3 regions of the Streptomyces colwelliae genome follow, and region 1 is predicted to be linked to each of the others. Evidence: riboswitches for the same ligand, from Rfam matches in the RefSeq annotation. Region 1 holds a riboswitch; each other region holds the start of a gene.
The links. Region 1 has a riboswitch for cobalamin ahead of ACNFOC_RS01895 (ABC transporter substrate-binding protein). Riboswitches for the same ligand answer to the same signal wherever they lie in the genome.
Positions count from the first base shown of each region.

Region 2: linked by a shared signal. The riboswitch ahead of ACNFOC_RS04030 (ribonucleoside-diphosphate reductase subunit alpha) and the one ahead of ACNFOC_RS01895 (ABC transporter substrate-binding protein) in region 1 are both predicted to bind cobalamin.
Region 3: linked by a shared signal. The riboswitch ahead of metE (5-methyltetrahydropteroyltriglutamate--homocysteine S-methyltransferase) and the one ahead of ACNFOC_RS01895 (ABC transporter substrate-binding protein) in region 1 are both predicted to bind cobalamin.

Region 1 is NZ_JBLTJC010000005.1:17,022-22,588, forward strand. It holds gene ACNFOC_RS01880 (SDR family NAD(P)-dependent oxidoreductase) at 1-17, shown strand, start outside; gene ACNFOC_RS01885 (ABC transporter ATP-binding protein) at 67-885, opposite strand; gene ACNFOC_RS01890 (FecCD family ABC transporter permease) at 882-1,895, opposite strand; gene ACNFOC_RS01895 (ABC transporter substrate-binding protein) at 1,892-2,959, opposite strand; cobalamin riboswitch at 3,014-3,226, opposite strand; gene ACNFOC_RS01900 (universal stress protein) at 3,467-4,309, shown strand; partial or broken gene ACNFOC_RS01905 (SAM-dependent methyltransferase) at 4,337-4,468, shown strand; gene ACNFOC_RS01910 (CbtA family protein) at 4,573-5,439, opposite strand; gene ACNFOC_RS01915 (CbtB domain-containing protein) at 5,476-5,567, opposite strand, start outside.
Region 2 is NZ_JBLTJC010000011.1:11,804-17,370, reverse strand. It holds gene ACNFOC_RS04055 (carbon starvation CstA family protein) at 1-492, shown strand, start outside; gene ACNFOC_RS04050 (YbdD/YjiX family protein) at 464-664, shown strand; gene ACNFOC_RS04045 (DUF3311 domain-containing protein) at 804-1,067, shown strand; gene mctP (monocarboxylate uptake permease MctP) at 1,064-2,665, shown strand; gene ACNFOC_RS04035 (GNAT family N-acetyltransferase) at 2,779-3,285, shown strand; cobalamin riboswitch at 3,338-3,461, shown strand; gene ACNFOC_RS04030 (ribonucleoside-diphosphate reductase subunit alpha) at 3,587-5,567, shown strand, end outside.
Region 3 is NZ_JBLTJC010000253.1:9,793-15,359, reverse strand. It holds gene metE (5-methyltetrahydropteroyltriglutamate--homocysteine S-methyltransferase) at 1-2,217, opposite strand, end outside; cobalamin riboswitch at 2,363-2,586, opposite strand; gene meaB (methylmalonyl Co-A mutase-associated GTPase MeaB) at 2,685-3,680, opposite strand; gene scpA (methylmalonyl-CoA mutase) at 3,686-5,567, opposite strand, start outside.

The sequences.
Region 1 (5,567 bases):
GATTCTCCGTGCACTAGCCCGACACCGGCTGCGCATCGGCCAGTTGGAGAACCGCTTCACCCCCCTCTACGGCGCCCCGCTCCCCCGCCGCAGGAAACGGATCACAGGATGCCCGGGGTCATGGCCGACCTCCACGTCGACCCCGTAGACGTCCTTGATGAGGGCCGGCGTGAGGACGTCGGCCGGGGTGCCCTCGGCGACCGTGCGGCCGGTGTTCAGGACGATGAGGCGGTCGCAGTACATCGCGGCGAGGTTCAGGTCGTGCAGGGCGATGACGGTGGTGACCGGCAGGTCGGCGATCAGGTCGAGCAGGTCCAACTGGTGCTGGATGTCGAGGTGGTTGGTCGGTTCGTCGAGGAGGAGTTCGCGGGGTTCCTGGGCCAACGCCCGGGCGATCTGGGCGCGTTGGCGTTCGCCGCCGGAAAGGGTGTGCCAGGACTGGGCGGCGCGGTCGGTGAGTCCGGCGCGTTCCAGGGCCTCGGTGACGGCGCGGGCGTCGGCGGCCGACGCCGGTGACCAGGCACGGCGGTGCGGGACACGGCCGAGGGCGACGACCTCGCGGACGGTCAACTCGGTCTGGGTGTGGGTGTGTTGCTCGACGGTGGCGATACGGCGGGCGGTCGCGCGGCGCCCGACCTCGGGCAACGGACGGCCGTCCAGCGTGACGACTCCGGCGGAGGCGGCCAGGACGCCGGCGAGCAGCCGCAACAGGGTTGATTTTCCCGACCCGTTGGGGCCGAGGAGTCCGACGGTCTCTCCGGGCCGCAGGACGAGGGTCACGCCGTCGACGATGAGTCGGCCGTCGGTACGGCGGGTCACCCGGTCCGCGTGCAGGCCTGTGTCCGGTGCGGGAGTGCTCATGTCTTCGTCCGCCGGGGTGCTCATGTCTTCCTCCGGCCCCGGTGCAGCACGATCACGAACGCGGGTACGCCGATCAGCGACGTCACCACGCCCACCGGCACCTCCTGGGGATCGACGACGGTACGGGCGAGGGTGTCCACCCACACCAGGAAGACGGCTCCGGTCAGCGCGGTGACCGGCAGCAGTCGTACATGCCCGGAACCGGTCAACGCGCGGGTGACGTGCGGCAGGACCAGGCCGACGAAGCCGATCGCCCCGGCACAGCTGACCAGGACGGCGGTGAGGAGTGCCGTGGCGCACAGCAGGATCAGCCGGGCGCGGGCGACGTTCACGCCGAGGCCGGCCGCCGCCTCCTCGCCGAAGGCGAACGCGTCCAGGGTCGTGGCATGGCCGAGGCATACGACCAGGGCGGCGGCCAACGTGCCCGCGCACAGCAGCACTTGGCCCCAGTCCGCGCCGGAGAGCGAGCCGAGCAGCCAGAACAGCACGCCCTTGGTGGTCTCGGCGTCCGCCGAGGTCAGCACGGTGAACGAGGTCAGCGCGGAGAAGAGTTGCATGGCCGCCACGCCGGACAGCACGACCCGGTCCATGCTCGCGCCGAGGCTGTGGCTGAGCAGCATCACCAGCCCGAAGGAGAGCAGCGCGCCGGCGAAGGCGCCCGCCGACAGCGACACGGCACCACCGCCCACGCCGAGCACGACCACAGCGACCGCACCCGTGGACGCCCCGGAGGAGACGCCGAGCACGAACGGATCGGCCAGCGGATTACGCAACAGGGACTGCATGACCGCGCCGCACAGCGCGAGCCCGGCACCGCAGACTGCGGCGAGCAGCGTGCGGGGCATGCGCAGGTCCCAGACGATGCCGTCCCGGAGCGGTGCGAGCGTGCTCTCGCCGCCGCCGAGGTGGGACGCGACCGACGCCCACACGTCGGCCGTGGAGATGTCGGCGGGTCCGATGGTCACGGCGAAGGCCACGGAGACGGCCAGCGCCGCGAGCCCGCCGCCCGTCAACAGCAGGGTGCGGAGGGTCACTTGGCGAGTCCGAAGTCGCGCAGGCCGGCGGCGACCTGCTCGATCCCTTCGACGGTGCGGAAGGAGGGGTTCATCGCCTGGCCGCTGAGCAGGATGTACCGCTTCTTCCTGACGGCGGCGAGGTTGCGGGTGGCGGCGTTGGTCTCCAGGAAGTGGATCTTCGCCTTGGCGGTTTCGGCGGTCTGTGACTTGCGGGTCAGATCGCCGAGGACGATGACGTCGGGGTCGCGGTCGGCGACGGTCTCCCAGTTGATCTGGGGCCACTCGTCGTGGGTGTCGGAGAAGGCGTTCTCGGCGCCGACGGTGCGGGTGATGGCGCCGGGGGCGCCGCAGCAGCCGGCCAGGTAGGGCGACTGGGAGTTGGCGAACCAGTACATGAGGGAGGTGCCGGAGGCGTCAAGCCCGGTGGTGGCCTTAGTCACCCGCGCCTTCAACTGCGCCACGAGCTTGTCGCCGCGCTCCTTCACACCCATCGCGCGGGACAGGTCGCGTATCTCGCCGTAGACGGTGTCGAGGGTGAGCGATGTGCTGCGCGAACCGTCGCCGCCGCTGTCGTTGTCCTTGCCCGCGCAGTCGGACGGCGAGACGTACGTCGGCACGCCCAGCTTCTCGAACTGTTCGCGGGTGGCGACACCGCCCTTGCCGAGCGTCGAGACGAAGGAGGCGGTGACGAAGTCGGGTTCGGCGTCGAGGACCTTCTCGAAGGAGGGGTTGTTGTCGGCGAGACGCGGCACGGTCGCGTTCGCCTTCTCCAGCCCCTTGAGCACTGGATCGGTCCAAGTCGCCGTACCGGCGATACGGTCGGCGAGGCCGAGGGAGAGCAGGATCTCGGTGGTGCCCTGGTTGAGGGAGACGACCCGCTTCGGGGCCGACTTCAACGTGACCTTGTTCCCGCAGTCGGTGAGGGTGAGCGGGAATCCCGCGGCGGACTTCTCCGTCTCGCCTTCGGCGCTGTCGCCGTCGGATCCGCCGCACGCGGTGAGCAGCAAGGCGGGCGCGATGAGGAGGGCCGCGGTACGGCGGCGCAGCGGGACGGGGACGGGGGCGGTGCGGATCACGGGCATGCCTTGCCTGTCGGGGCTCGAACGCGGAGCCTGGCCTACGAACTCCCCCTCGCCGAGGGCGAGAAGGCGCCAGCAGGTCTTCGGACTCGGGTTCGTCCGGACGGGGCGCCTTCCCGGCGCGTCACACACCGGCTCCTTCGGCCGGCCCGTGTCGCCCCAGTGGCGTCGAGTGCCCCGCCCGTCCCCCTCACCGCTGCGCGTCAGTTCCGGATTCCCACCGGATTCCCTGGCCTCGGTTGTGGCACGACTGGCCCGCACAACGTATCAAGATCGACCGTCGACTCCCGCCGCGGGGTACGGGACGAAGGTACGGCTGTGCTGGTGCTTCCCTGTACTGGTGCCGCTGCACTGGTCGATCCGGTGCGGTGCCGCGCCGCGTCCCACGAAGCCCAACACCCTCGGCGTGGAACGCCGACTTTCGTCCGGTTCCGTCCAGCCTCTGTCCGGCACGCCCGGCGCGGCGGATCGTGGGACGCCCCAACTCGTCCGCACGGAGGTCCAACGGCCATGTCCCAACTGATCGTTGCCGGTGTCGACGGTTCCGCGGACAGTCGCGTCGCGGCCGACTGGGCAGCCACGGAAGCGGAGTTGCGCGGACTGCCCCTGCGGGTCGTACACGTCTCGACACTCCCCGACGAGCAACTCCTCACCACATGGCCCTACTTCCGCGAGCCCTCTCCCGACGCCCTGGTCACGTCACTCACGGAGGACCGCCCCGGGCTGCGGGCCGAGGGGCTCGACCTCACCGGAGCGGTCGTGCCGACGCTGCTTCCCCTCACCGCCCAGGCCGACTGCACGGTCCTCGGCCTGCGCGGTACGGGCGGTTTCGCGGGCCTGGCCCTCGGTTCCGTCGCTCACGGGGTCGCCGAGCGCTCCGAGGGGCCGGTGGTGCTGGTGCCGAGCGGGTCGGTCCGCGGCCACCGTGGGCGGTCGCCGTACGGCGTGACGCTCGGCGTCGATGGCGGCGAACCGCCCGGCGCCGTCGCCGACTTCGCCTTCGACTCCGCTCGCCGACGCGATACCGGCCTGCACGTCGTACACGCCTGGCGACTGCCCTCCCCCGCCGAACGCTGGATGCCGTACGCGCTGCCGGAGGAGGACCGAGGGCGCTGGGAGGACCAGGAGACACAACGCTTCTCGGACGCGCTGCGGCCATGGCGGGAGAAGTATCCGCAGGTGCCTGTCTACGAGGATCTCCGTCTCCGGAGCCCTGCGGCCGCCCTGGTCCAGGCGTCGGCCTCGGCGGAACTGCTGGTGATCGGCCGCGCGGGTCACACACTCGGCCCCACCCTGCACGCCGTACTGGAACACACCGCGTGCCCGGTGGCCGTAGTCCCGCACCACGTATGAGAACAGCTCTGCCCGTTGCGTTGCTACATGGCGCTTTCCCACGCGCCGGGAGACTTCGATCCGGAGACCTGGGAGCGGGTCGTCGAGGTCTACCGCAGGGGCGGCACATCCGCCCAGGTACGGTCACACGCTGAATTCACCAGTTCCTTCGAGGGACTTGAGCTTGTCGCCCCCGGCAGAGAACTCGCGGCGCGCCGGCACCCCGAGCGCGGTGATCGCATCGATCACCGCGCTCGCCGTAGAAGAAGAGGTGGTAGAGCCCGTTACGCCGGGACGGGGTCCGGCTCCTGTGACGGCGTACTGGCGTCCGGGCGTGCCGGGTTGAGGAGGCGTTCGGCGAGGGGGGCGAAGATCAGGCCGAGGGCCGTCCAGAGGATGAGCTGCGCGGCGACCGAGTAGAAGCGGAAGGTGAACAGCACGTCGGCGGGGAAGCCCGGGTAGACGATGGTGCCCTTGGAGTCCTTCAGCGGCAGTGGTGTCTCGGTGGCCTGGTTACCGAAGTTGGCCTTGTTGTACGAGAGATGGCCGAGCTGCGGCAGGAGCAGCATGACGATCCCGATCGCGACGACGAACGCGGCGCCGGCCAGGAGGGTCGCGTTCCAGTTGCCGAAGCGTGCCTGGAGGTGCTTGCCCAGGTAGACGGCTCCCGCGAGGAAGGCGACCGAGCACACGATCATGATCAGGTACAGGGCGCTGCGCTGCTGGATGGTCTCTTCGTGACCGATCGCGGGCGGGTTGGCCGGGTACTTGAGGAACGGCACCAGGTACATGCCGAGGAACCCGCCGCCGGCGACGAGGAGTGCCAGGTTGCGTGCCCGCAGTCCGCCGGTGCGGCCCAGGCAGACGGCGTAGGCGACGGCGAACAGGGCGCCCATCGCCATGCCGAAGAGGATCATGCCGGCGCCGATGCCGACGTTGGCCTGGATGGTGCGGCTGAACAGTTCATGTTCGTGGCCGTCGACGGGCAGGCCGGCCGCCTTGTCCAGGGCGTTCTGCGCGGCGTCACGGCCGCTCTCGTAGTCGATGGCCTTGGCGATCTGTGGCTCGGCGAAGATGCGCGCGAACACGAAGGCGAGCAGGCCCGCGACCGCGCCGGCGAGTACGCCGCGCAGTATGAGCTTCTTTTCCATGTCGAGTTGTCCGTACGTCCGGGTGCCGGCGGAGGGTCAGTGGCAGGGGAAGCCGAGGAAGTGGCGGGCGTCGTGGACGAACTCGTGGACGTGCATGTCGTTGCCGAACACCGACACGGCGCCCTGGT
Region 2 (5,567 bases), on a different contig from region 1:
CAGCTCCTCGCGGCCGTCGCCCTGGCCGTCTGCACCACCCTCCTGGTGAAGTCCGGGCGCCTCAAGTGGGCCTGGATCACCGGGGTTCCACTCGCCTGGGACGCCACGGTCACCCTGACCGCGAGCTGGCAGAAGGTGTTCTCCAGCGACCCCAAGGTCGGCTTCTTCAAGCAACGCTCGGTGTTCCAGGACGCGATCGACGCGGGCAAGGTGCTGCCGCCCGCCAAGTCCATGGACGACATGCGCACCGTCGTCACCAACTCCACGGTGGACGGGGTGCTTTCGGCCATTCTCGCGGTGCTCGTCGTGGTCGTGATCGCGGACGCCCTTCGCGTCTGCGTTCGACACGTCCGCCGCCCCGCGCTCTCCACGCTGAGCGAGACGCCGTACGTCGAGTCGAAGATCGTGGCACCGGCCGGGCTGATCCCGACCCGGGAGGAGAAGGAAGAGGAGGCGGCGCGCGATGTGGTCGGCGTTCAGTCGGGCGACTAGCGGAGTGCGGTGGTATGTCCGAGAGTTGATGGACGAGTCGGCGTACGACCGGTATGTCGCGCACGTACGCCGGGACCACCCCGAGGCGGAGGTCCCCAGCCTCCGCGACTTCGAACGGATGCGGACGGAGCGCCAGGAGGCCGACCCGAGGCAGGGCTTCCGCTGCTGCTGAGCCCTGCTGTTGACACCGATGTCGGGCCTTCACCGAATCGACATGCCGATATGCGGACGGGGTCTTTCGCTGCGGTGATTCCGTGACCTACATTGCCTGCGCGTTACACAGGTGATCAGTGAGGGAACGGACCCGCGAAATGTCAGATGTGCCTGAAGTTCCGCCCGAAGCGGCGGCACCGGTGGTGACACCGGCGCGTGTCGTCATCGCCGTCTGCCTGTTCGCGCCCTTCGTGGCGCTGCTCTGGGTCGGCTCCTACTCCAAGATCGACCCCACGTTCATCGGCATCCCGTTCTTCTACTGGTACCAGATGCTCTGGGTGCTGATCTCGGCGGCGCTGACCATGACCGCCTACAAGCTCTGGCAGCGTGACCAGCGGACCCGCCACGGAGGCAACCGGTGAACGACGGCGTGAACGGCGTCGCTCTCGGCGTCTTCATCTTCTTCTTCCTGGCCGTCACGGTCCTGGGCTTCCTGGCGGCACGCTGGCGCCGGGCCGACAACGAGCAGAGCCTCGACGAATGGGGCCTGGGCGGACGGTCGTTCGGCACCTGGGTCACCTGGTTCCTGCTCGGCGGCGACCTCTACACGGCGTATACGTTCGTGGCGGTCCCGGCGGCGGTCTACGCGGCGGGCGCGGCCGGCTTCTTCGCGGTGCCCTACACGATCCTCGTGTACCCCCTCATCTTCACGTTCCTCCCCCGCCTCTGGTCGGTGTCGCACAAGCACGGCTACGTGACGACCTCGGACTTCGTACGCGGCCGCTTCGGCTCGAAGGGTCTTTCGCTGGCGGTGGCGGTCACCGGCATCCTCGCGACGATGCCGTACATCGCGCTCCAACTGGTCGGCATCCAGGCCGTGTTGGACGTCATGGGGGTGGGCGGCAGCGCGAGTTCCAACTGGTTCGTGAAGGACCTGCCGCTGCTGATCGCGTTCGCGGTGCTGGCCGCGTACACCTATTCATCGGGTCTACGGGCGCCCGCGCTGATCGCGTTCGTGAAGGACGGCCTGATCTACATCGTGATCGCGGTGGCGATCATCTACATCCCGATCAAGCTCGGCGGCTTCGACGACATCTTCAGCGCGGCGGGCGCCAAGTTCAAGGCGGCGGGAGCGGGCGGACTCGTCCCCGCACCGGCGGGCCAATGGACGTACGCCACACTGGCGTTGGGCTCGGCACTGGCCCTGTTCATGTACCCCCACTCGATCACCGCGACCCTGTCCTCCAAGAGCCGCAACGTGATCCGCCGCAACACCACGATCCTGCCGCTGTATTCACTGATGCTGGGCCTGCTCGCGCTGCTCGGCTTCATGGCGATCGCGGCGGGCGTCAAGGTCACCAACGGCCAACTGGCCATCCCGCAGCTGTTCGAGAACATGTTCCCGGACTGGTTCGCGGGCGTGGCCTTCGCGGCGATCGGCATCGGCGCCCTGGTCCCCGCGGCCATCATGTCCATCGCGGCGGCGAACCTCTTCACCCGCAACATCTACAAGGACTTCATCAAACCGGACGCGACCCCCGCCCAGGAGACAAAGGTCTCCAAGATCGTCTCGCTCCTGGTGAAGGTAGGCGCCCTGGCCTTCGTCCTGACGATGGACAAGACGGTCGCCATCAACTTCCAACTCCTCGGCGGCATCTGGATCCTCCAGACCTTCCCGTCCCTGGTGGGCGGCCTCTTCACCCGCTGGCCCCACCGCTGGGCCCTCCTCGCCGGCTGGGCGACCGGCATGATCTACGGCACCCTCGCCGCGTACGGCGTGGCCTCCCCGACCCAGTCCCACTTCGGCGGCTCCGCGAAGGAGATCCCGGGCATCGGTGAGATCGGCTACATCGGCCTGACGGCATTCGTCCTGAACGTCGTGGTGACGGTGGTCCTCACGTTCGCCTTGAAGGCGTTCAAGGCCCCCGAGGGCATCGACGAGACCAACCCCGGCGACTACACGGCAGACGCAGGCGACCCGGGGGTAAAAGAGGAGCTCCCCGTAATCGCCGGCGCCTGAATTTCCCAGGGGCGCGGGGAACTGCGCGACCAGCCACACACAACCCGCAGCGGGCCGCCGACAGCAAGAAAAACGGCGGCCCGTTGTCGTACCCCTCCGGCACACTCGATCACATGGACATCGTGATCCGGCAGGCCCACCCCGACGAGTACGAACCCCTCGGCACCCTCACAGCCCACGCCTACCTCGACGACGGCCTACTCGACTACGGCGAGACCGACCCGTACCTCCCCGTACTGAAGGACGTAGCAAGCCGAGCCGCAGCCGCCGAGGTTCTCGTCGCGGTGGACGGCGACCACCTCCTCGGCGGAGTCACCTTCGTCCAAGGCCCCGGCCCAGTCGCCGACATAGCCCGCCCCGGCGAGGCAGAAATCCGCGCACTGGCAATCACCCGCACCGCCCGAGGCCGCGGCGCCGGCGAGGCCCTCGTCCGCGCCTGCCTCGACCGCGCCCGAGCCACGGAGGGCTGCACGGCCGTAGTCCTGTCGACCCAGAGCTCCATGCACGCGGCCCACCGCATCTACGAACGCCTCGGTTTCGTCCGCACCCCCGACCGCGACTGGAACCCCGTGCCACACCTGGACGATCTCACTCTGCTCACCTACAAGCTGACACTCTGAAACCACCGCGACACAACATCTGGTGGTGGCGTGACAGGCGAGCACAAGATGTATGCTCATGCTCGCTGTCGCCGCAGGGGAATCCGGTGCGAATCCGGAACTGTCCCGCAACGGTGTACTTGCGTGCATATGCACGCCTGGTCAGTCCGAGGACCTGCCGACGGCGCGCGTCCGGCCACCCGGCCAGGGCGCATGACGTCCGGGCCTCGTGGAGTGGGCCGGTGGACGCGACGCCCCGTGCGCTCGTGTGCTGCCGCCTGCCCTCAGCGAGGCCCCGTGCCGAGCGAGGGAGAGCCCCACCGTGACCATCGCGCCAGCAGAGCCGGCATCAGCGACCCAGGTGAACGAGGCGACCGTAGCGAACGCGACCGGAACCGGAACCGACGTTCCTGGTACGGCCGTTCCCGGAGCGACCGTTCCCGGAGCCGACGGCCCCGGTACCGCGATCCTGCGGACCCTGACCGAGCTGACCGCCGACCTTCCCGACGCCGACCCCGGCCGGGTCGCCGCCGCCACGTTGCGCGGCCGGTCCGCGCACGCGGACGTGGCGGAACTGCGCGAACTGGCCACGGAGGCGGCCGCCGGCCTCATCTCCGAGGACCCCGTCTACTCCCGGCTGGCCGCCCGGCTGCTGACGGTCAGCATCGCCGCCGAGGCCGCCTCCCAGGGCGTCACGACGTTCACCGAATCCGTCGCCGTCGGCCACCGCGAGGGCCTCATCGCGGACCGCACCGCCGAGTTCGCGACGCTGCACGCGGCCCGTCTCGACGCGCTGATCGACACGGAGGCCGACGACCGCTTCGGCTACTTCGGGCTCCGTACGCTGTACAGCCGTTACCTCCTGCGGCACCCGATCACCCGCAAGGTGATCGAGACCCCCCAGCACTTCATGCTGCGCGTGGCCGCCGGTCTCGCCGAGGACGACAGCACCCGCGCCCTGGACGAAGTAGCCGCGCTCTACCGCCTGATGAGCCGCCTCGACTACCTCCCGTCCTCCCCCACGCTCTTCAACTCCGGCACCCGGCACCCTCAGATGTCGTCCTGCTACCTGCTCGACTCCCCGCTGGACGAGCTGGACTCCATCTACGACCGGTACCACCAGGTCGCCCGCCTCTCGAAGCACGCCGGTGGCATCGGGCTGTCGTACTCCCGTATCCGCAGCCGCGGTTCGCTGATCCGGGGGACGAACGGGCACTCCAACGGCATCGTCCCGTTCCTGAAGACGCTGGACGCCTCGGTCGCCGCGGTGAACCAGGGCGGCCGGCGCAAGGGCGCGGCCGCGGTGTACCTGGAGACCTGGCACTCCGATATCGAGGAGTTCCTGGAGCTGCGGGACAACACGGGTGAGGACGCCCGTCGTACGCACAACCTGAACCTGGCGCACTGGATCCCGGACGAGTTCATGCGCCGGGTGAACGAGAACGGCGACTGGTCGCTCTTCTCCCCCGCCGACGTGCCCGAGCTGGTCGACCTGTGGGGCGACGAGTTCGACGCCGCGTACCGCAAGGCCGAGGCGCAGGGTCTGGCCAAGAAGACCATCCCGGCCCGCGACCTCTACGGCCGCATGATGCGCACCCTCGCGCAGACCGGCAACGGCTGGATGACCTTCAAGGACGCGGCCAACCGCACCGCCAACCAGACCGCCGAGCCGGGCCACACGGTCCACTCCTCGAACCTCTGCACGGAGATCCTGGAGGTCACGGACGACGGCGAGACGGCGGTCTGCAACCTCGGTTCGGTGAACCTGGGCGCGTTCGTGGTCGACGGTGACATCGACTGGGAGCGGCTGGACGAGACGGTCCGTACCGCGGTCACCTTCCTCGACCGGGTCGTGGACATCAACTTCTACCCGACCGAGCAGGCGGGCCGTTCCAACGCCCGCTGGCGCCCGGTCGGCCTGGGCGCGATGGGCCTCCAGGACGTCTTCTTCAAGCTGCGCGTCCCCTTCGACTCCCCGCAGGCGCAGGCGCTTTCGACGCGTATCGCCGAGCGCATCATGCTCGCCGCGTACGAGGCCTCCGCCGAACTCGCCGAGCGCAACGGCCCGCTGCCCGCCTGGGAGAAGACCCGCACGGCCCGGGGTGTCCTGCACCCCGACCACTACGACGTGGAACTGACCTGGCCGGAGCGCTGGGCCGCACTGCGGGAACGTATCGCCCGAACCGGCATGCGCAACAGCCTGTTGCTGGCGATCGCCCCCACCGCCACCATCGCCTCGATCGCGGGCGTCTACGAGTGCATCGAGCCGCAGGTCTCCAATCTGTTCAAGCGCGAGACGCTCT
Region 3 (5,567 bases), on a different contig from region 1:
CGGGTTGACCCACAACCGCTCCGCCGGGATGGCCTCAAGTCCCTTGCGCAGCAAGGCCGCCGCCTCGGCCGTGCTCGGTACGCGCGGGGAGTGGATGTCGTAGACACCCGGTCCCGCCTCGCGCGGATAGCCGTGCTCGGCCAGCTCGCGCGCCACCTGCATGTGCGAGCGGGCCGCCTCCAGGCTGATGACGTCCGCGTCGAGGTCGTCGATGGCCCGCACGATGTCGCCGAACTCGGCGTAGCACATGTGGGTGTGGACCTGCGTCTCCGGACGGACGCTGGCGGTGGTCAGCCGGAACGCCTCCGTGGCCCAGGCGAGATACGCCTCCCGGTCCGCCGCGCGCAGCGGGAGGGTCTCACGCAGCGCGGGTTCGTCGACCTGGATGACCGAAGTCCCGGCCGCCTCAAGGTCGTTGACCTCGTCACGCAGGGCGAGGGCGACCTGCCGCGCGGTGTCGCCGAGCGGCTGGTCGTCACGGACGAAGGACCAGGCGAGCATGGTGACCGGTCCGGTGAGCATGCCCTTGACCGGACGCCCGGTGAGCGACTGGGCGTACGTCGTCCAGCGCACCGTCATCGGTTCCGGGCGGGAGATGTCGCCGGCCAGGATCGGCGGGCGGACGTAACGGGTGCCGTAGGACTGGACCCAGCCGTGCCGCGTGGCGAGGTAGCCCGTCAGCTGCTCGGCGAAGTACTGGACCATGTCGTTGCGTTCGGGTTCGCCGTGCACGAGGACGTCCAGGCCGGTCTTCTCCTGGAACGAGATCACCTCCTGGATCTCGGCCTTGATCCGCTCCTCGTAACCGGCCGTGTCGATCCGCCGCGCCCTCAAGTCGGCCCGCGCGGTGCGCAGTTCGGCGGTCTGCGGGAAGGAGCCGATGGTGGTGGTCGGCAGCGGCGGCAGCTCGAGGTGCGTGCGCTGGGCCGTCGTACGCTCCGTGTACGGCTGGGAGCGGCGGGCGTCGGCGTCCGTGACCGAGGCGGCCCGAGCCCGTACGGCGGGGTCGCTGGTGAGCGCCGAACCGGCGCGGGATGCCAAGTCGGCGCGGTTGGCGGCGAGTTCGGCGGCGATCGTGTCGGTGCCCTGGGCCAGGCCCTTGGCGAGGGTGACGATCTCGCCCGTCTTCTGCCGCGCGAACGCGAGCCAGCGCAGGATCTGCGGCTCGATGTCCCGCTCGGCGGCGGCGTCGAGCGGCACATGGAGGAGCGAGCAGGAGGCGGCCACGTCGACCCGGTCGGCAAGACCGAGCAACGTGCCCAGTGTGACGAGGGACTTGGTGAGGTCGTTGACCCACACGTTACGGCCGTTGACCACGCCTGCTACCAGCCGCTTGCCGGACAGTCCGCCCACCGCGGCCAGGGCGTCCAGGTTCGCGGCGGCGGACTCGGTGAAGTCGAGGGCGAGGCCCTCCACGGGTGCCTTCGCGAGGACCGGGAGCGCGTCGCCCAGCCGGTCGAAGTAGGACGCGATCAGGAGCTTCGGCCGGTCGGGGAGGGCTCCGAGATCGCGGTAGGCGCGCGTGGTGGCGCTCAGTTCGGCCGGGGTGCGGTCCTGGACCAGGGCGGGCTCGTCCAGCTGCACCCACTCCGCGCCCGCCGCGCGCAGGTCGGCGAGGACCTCGGCGTACACGGGCAGCAACCGGTCCAGGAGGGTCAGCGGTTCGAAGTCCGCGGACACCCCCGGCGCGGGCTTGGCGAGCAGGAGGTAGGTGACCGGGCCGACCAGGACGGGGCGGGCGGTCAGACCCAGGGCGAGGGCCTCCTTCAACTCCGCGACCTGCTTGGTGGAGTCGGCGGTGAAGACGGTGTCCGGGCCCAACTCGGGCACGAGGTAGTGGTAGTTGGTGTCGAACCACTTCGTCATCTCCAGCGGCGCCACGTCCTGGGTGCCGCGTGCCATCGCGAAGTAGCCGTCCAGCGCGTCGAGTTCGACGGCGGCGCGGTGGCGTTGGGGGATCGCGCCGACCATGACGCTGGTGTCCAGGACATGGTCGTAGTACGAGAAGTCGCCGGTCGGTACCTCGTGGATGCCGGCCTCGGCGAGCTGCCGCCAGTTCGTGCTGCGCAGTTCGGTGGCGGTGGTCCGGAGGGCGTCGGCGTCGACGCGGCCCTTCCAGTACCCCTCGATGGCCTTCTTCAGTTCACGGCCCCTGCCCTGACGGGGGTAGCCGTACACGGTGGACCGTGCTGCCGCGGCTGCGGACTTTGTCGTCACGGAACTCTCCTTCGCGAGATGTCTCCCTGAAGTCCCGGCGACGGGACGGGAGCGCGAAGGAACGCCAGATCGGACGGTTGTCGTGTCCGCCGATGTGTACGCCGACCCGCCCACGAGGTCACCGGGATTCCGCGCACGAAATTCGTTCGCGCGTGGGCAGTTGGCAGGTCTTCGGACTTGCGGGCACGGCCTCCGTTTGACCGGAGGACACCTACTGGCCGTCGCTTCCCAGGTCCTGTTGTGGGCCCAGTGCGTGTGACGGCGGTCGTTCCTGCTTACCGCTGCGGGGCAGTCCCGGAGTTTCACCGGGTTCCCTCTTGCGACGCGTCCGTCTGGGTGACGGGGCGAACCAGCTGCGTGGCCAGCGTAAAGGGTGGGGGGTGGTTGCGTCGATTTTTGTCTGCGGCCCGGTGGGGGCTGGTCGCGCCCACGCGGCGGAGCCGCAAATCGATACAGCCCCGCGCCCCTTAGGGCAACTCGGTTGAACGGGACTCGAAAGCTCGCAGGATTTCCTCAGCCGCAAGTGTCGCCGTCAACTCGCCCTCTCGTACCTGGCGTTCTAGGTCCGGAGCAAGCGCGCGTACGGACGGGTCGGCGTGCAGGCGGCCCAGCAGTTCCTCGCGGACCATCGTCCACGTCCAGTCCACCTGCTGCTCGCGGCGCTTCGCGGCCAAGCGGCCCGTGGAGTCCAGCAGTGAACGGTGTTGTTCGAGGCGTTCCCAGACCGTGTCCAGGCCCGTTCCCTCGCGCGCGCTGCAACTCAGGACCGGCGGGGTCCAGGCCGCGTCTGCGGGATGCATCAGCCTTAGTGCGCCCGCCAGTTCACGCGCGGCGCTCTTCGCATCGCGCTCATGCGGCCCGTCCGCCTTGTTGACGGCGATGACGTCCGCCAGTTCCAGGACGCCCTTCTTGATGCCCTGTAGCTGGTCGCCGGTGCGGGCGAGAGTCAACAGCAGGAAGGAGTCGACCATGTTGGCGACCGCCGTCTCCGACTGGCCTACGCCTACCGTCTCGACGAGGACGACGTCGTAGCCCGCCGCCTCCATCACCACGATGGACTCGCGGGTCGCCTTCGCGACGCCGCCGAGGGTGCCGGCGGTGGGGGAGGGGCGGACGAAGGCGGCCGGGTCGACGGCGAGGCGTTCCATGCGGGTCTTGTCGCCGAGGATCGAACCGCCCGTGCGGCTCGACGACGGGTCGACGGCGAGGACCGCGACCCGGAAGCCGAGCGAGGTGAGGAGTGTGCCGAAGGCGTCGATGAACGTCGACTTGCCCACGCCCGGTACGCCGCTGATGCCGATCCGCCGGGCCTGGCCGCTGTGCGGCAGCAGTTCGGTCAGCAACTCCTGGGCCATGACCCGGTGTTGGGGCCTGGTCGACTCGACGAGGGTGATGGCGCGGGCCACCAGCGCCCGCTTCCCGTCGAGTACGCCCTTCACATAGGTGTCGAGGTCGATCGCCATGGGGCTCAGAGGTCGTGGCCGAGGTCGGCGGCCAGTCGCCGCACCAGGTCGTAGGCCGCGTCCGGGATCACCGTCCCGGGCGGGAACACGGCCGCCGCGCCCATCTCCAGGAGGGTCGGTACATCCTGGGGTGGGATGACTCCGCCGACCACGATCATGATGTCCTCGCGGCCCTCCTCGGCGAGGGACTCCTTCAACGCCGGTACGAGGGTGAGGTGTCCGGCGGCGAGGGACGACACTCCGACGATGTGCACGTCCGCCTCTACGGCCTGGCGGGCCACCTCGCCGGGGGTCTGGAACAGCGGGCCGACGTCCACGTCGAAGCCGAGGTCGGCGAACGCGGTGGCGATCACCTTCTGGCCGCGGTCGTGGCCGTCCTGGCCCATCTTGGCGACCAGGATGCGGGGGCGGCGGCCCTCGGACTCCTCGAACTCGGCCACGAGGGTACGGGTGCGCTCGACGGACGGGGAGTCGCCGGCTTCGGTGCGGTACACACCGGCGATCGTACGGATCTGGCTCGCGTGCCGCCCGTACACCTTCTCCAGCGCGTCGGAGATCTCGCCGACCGTCGCCTTGGCGCGGGCCGCGTTCACCGCCAGCTCCAGCAGGTTGCCCTCACCGCCCGCAGCCCGGGTCAGCGCGTGCAGGGCGTCCTGGGTGGCCTGTTCGTCGCGCTCCGCGCGCAACCGCCGTAGTTTCTCGATCTGTTGGGTGCGTACGGAGGAGTTGTCGACCTTGAGGACGTCGATCTCCTCGTCGGTCTCCACGCGGTACTTGTTGACGCCGATGACCGGCTGGCGGCCGGAGTCGATGCGGGCCTGGGTGCGGGCCGCGGCTTCCTCGATGCGCAGCTTGGGGATGCCCGCGTCGATAGCCTTGGCCATGCCGCCCGCCGCCTCGACCTCCTCGATGTGCTGCCAGGCGCGGCGCGCGAGGTCGTAGGTCAGCTTCTCGACGTACGCGCTGCCGCCCCACGGGTCGATCGCGCGGGTCGTGCCGGACTCCTGCTGGATCAGGAGCTGGGTGTTGCGGGCGATGCGCGCCGAGAAGTCGGTGGGCAACGCGAGGGCTTCGTCCAGGGCGTTGGTGTGGAGTGACTGGGTGTGGCCCTGGGTGGCCGCCATCGCCTCCACGCAGGTGCGCGTGACGTTGTTGAAGACGTCCTGCGCGGTCAGCGACCAGCCCGAGGTCTGTGAATGGGTGCGCAGGGAGAGGGACTTGGCGTTCTGCGGGTCGAACTGCTTGACCAGCTTGGCCCAGAGGAGGCGGGCCGCGCGCATCTTCGCGATCTCCATGAAGAAGTTCATGCCGATCGCCCAGAAGAAGGACAGCCGGGGTGCGAACGCGTCCACATCCATCCCCGCGTCCCGGCCCGCCCGGATGTACTCCACCCCGTCGGCGAGGGTGTACGCCAGCTCCAAGTCGGCCGTCGCGCCCGCCTCTTGGATGTGGTAGCCGGAGATGGAGATGGAGTTGTAGCGGGGCATGCGCTGCGAGGTGTACGCGAAGATGTCGGAGATGATCCGCATCGACGGCTTCGGCGGATAGATGTAGGTGTTGCGGACCATGAACTCCTTGAGGATGTCGTTCTGGATGGTCCCGGCCAACTTCTCGGGCGGTACGCCCTGTTCCTCCGCCGCCACGATGTAGAGGGCGAGTACTGGAAGTACCGCGCCGTTCATCGTCATCGACACGGTCATCTTGTCGAGCGGGATGCCGTCGAAGAGCTGGCGCATGTCGTAGATCGAGTCGATCGCCACGCCCGCCATGCCGACGTCACCGGTCACGCGCGGGTGGTCGCTGTCGTAACCCCGGTGCGTGGGCAGGTCGAAGGCGACCGACAGGCCCTTCTGGCCGGCCGCCAGATTGCGCCGGTAGAAGGCGTTG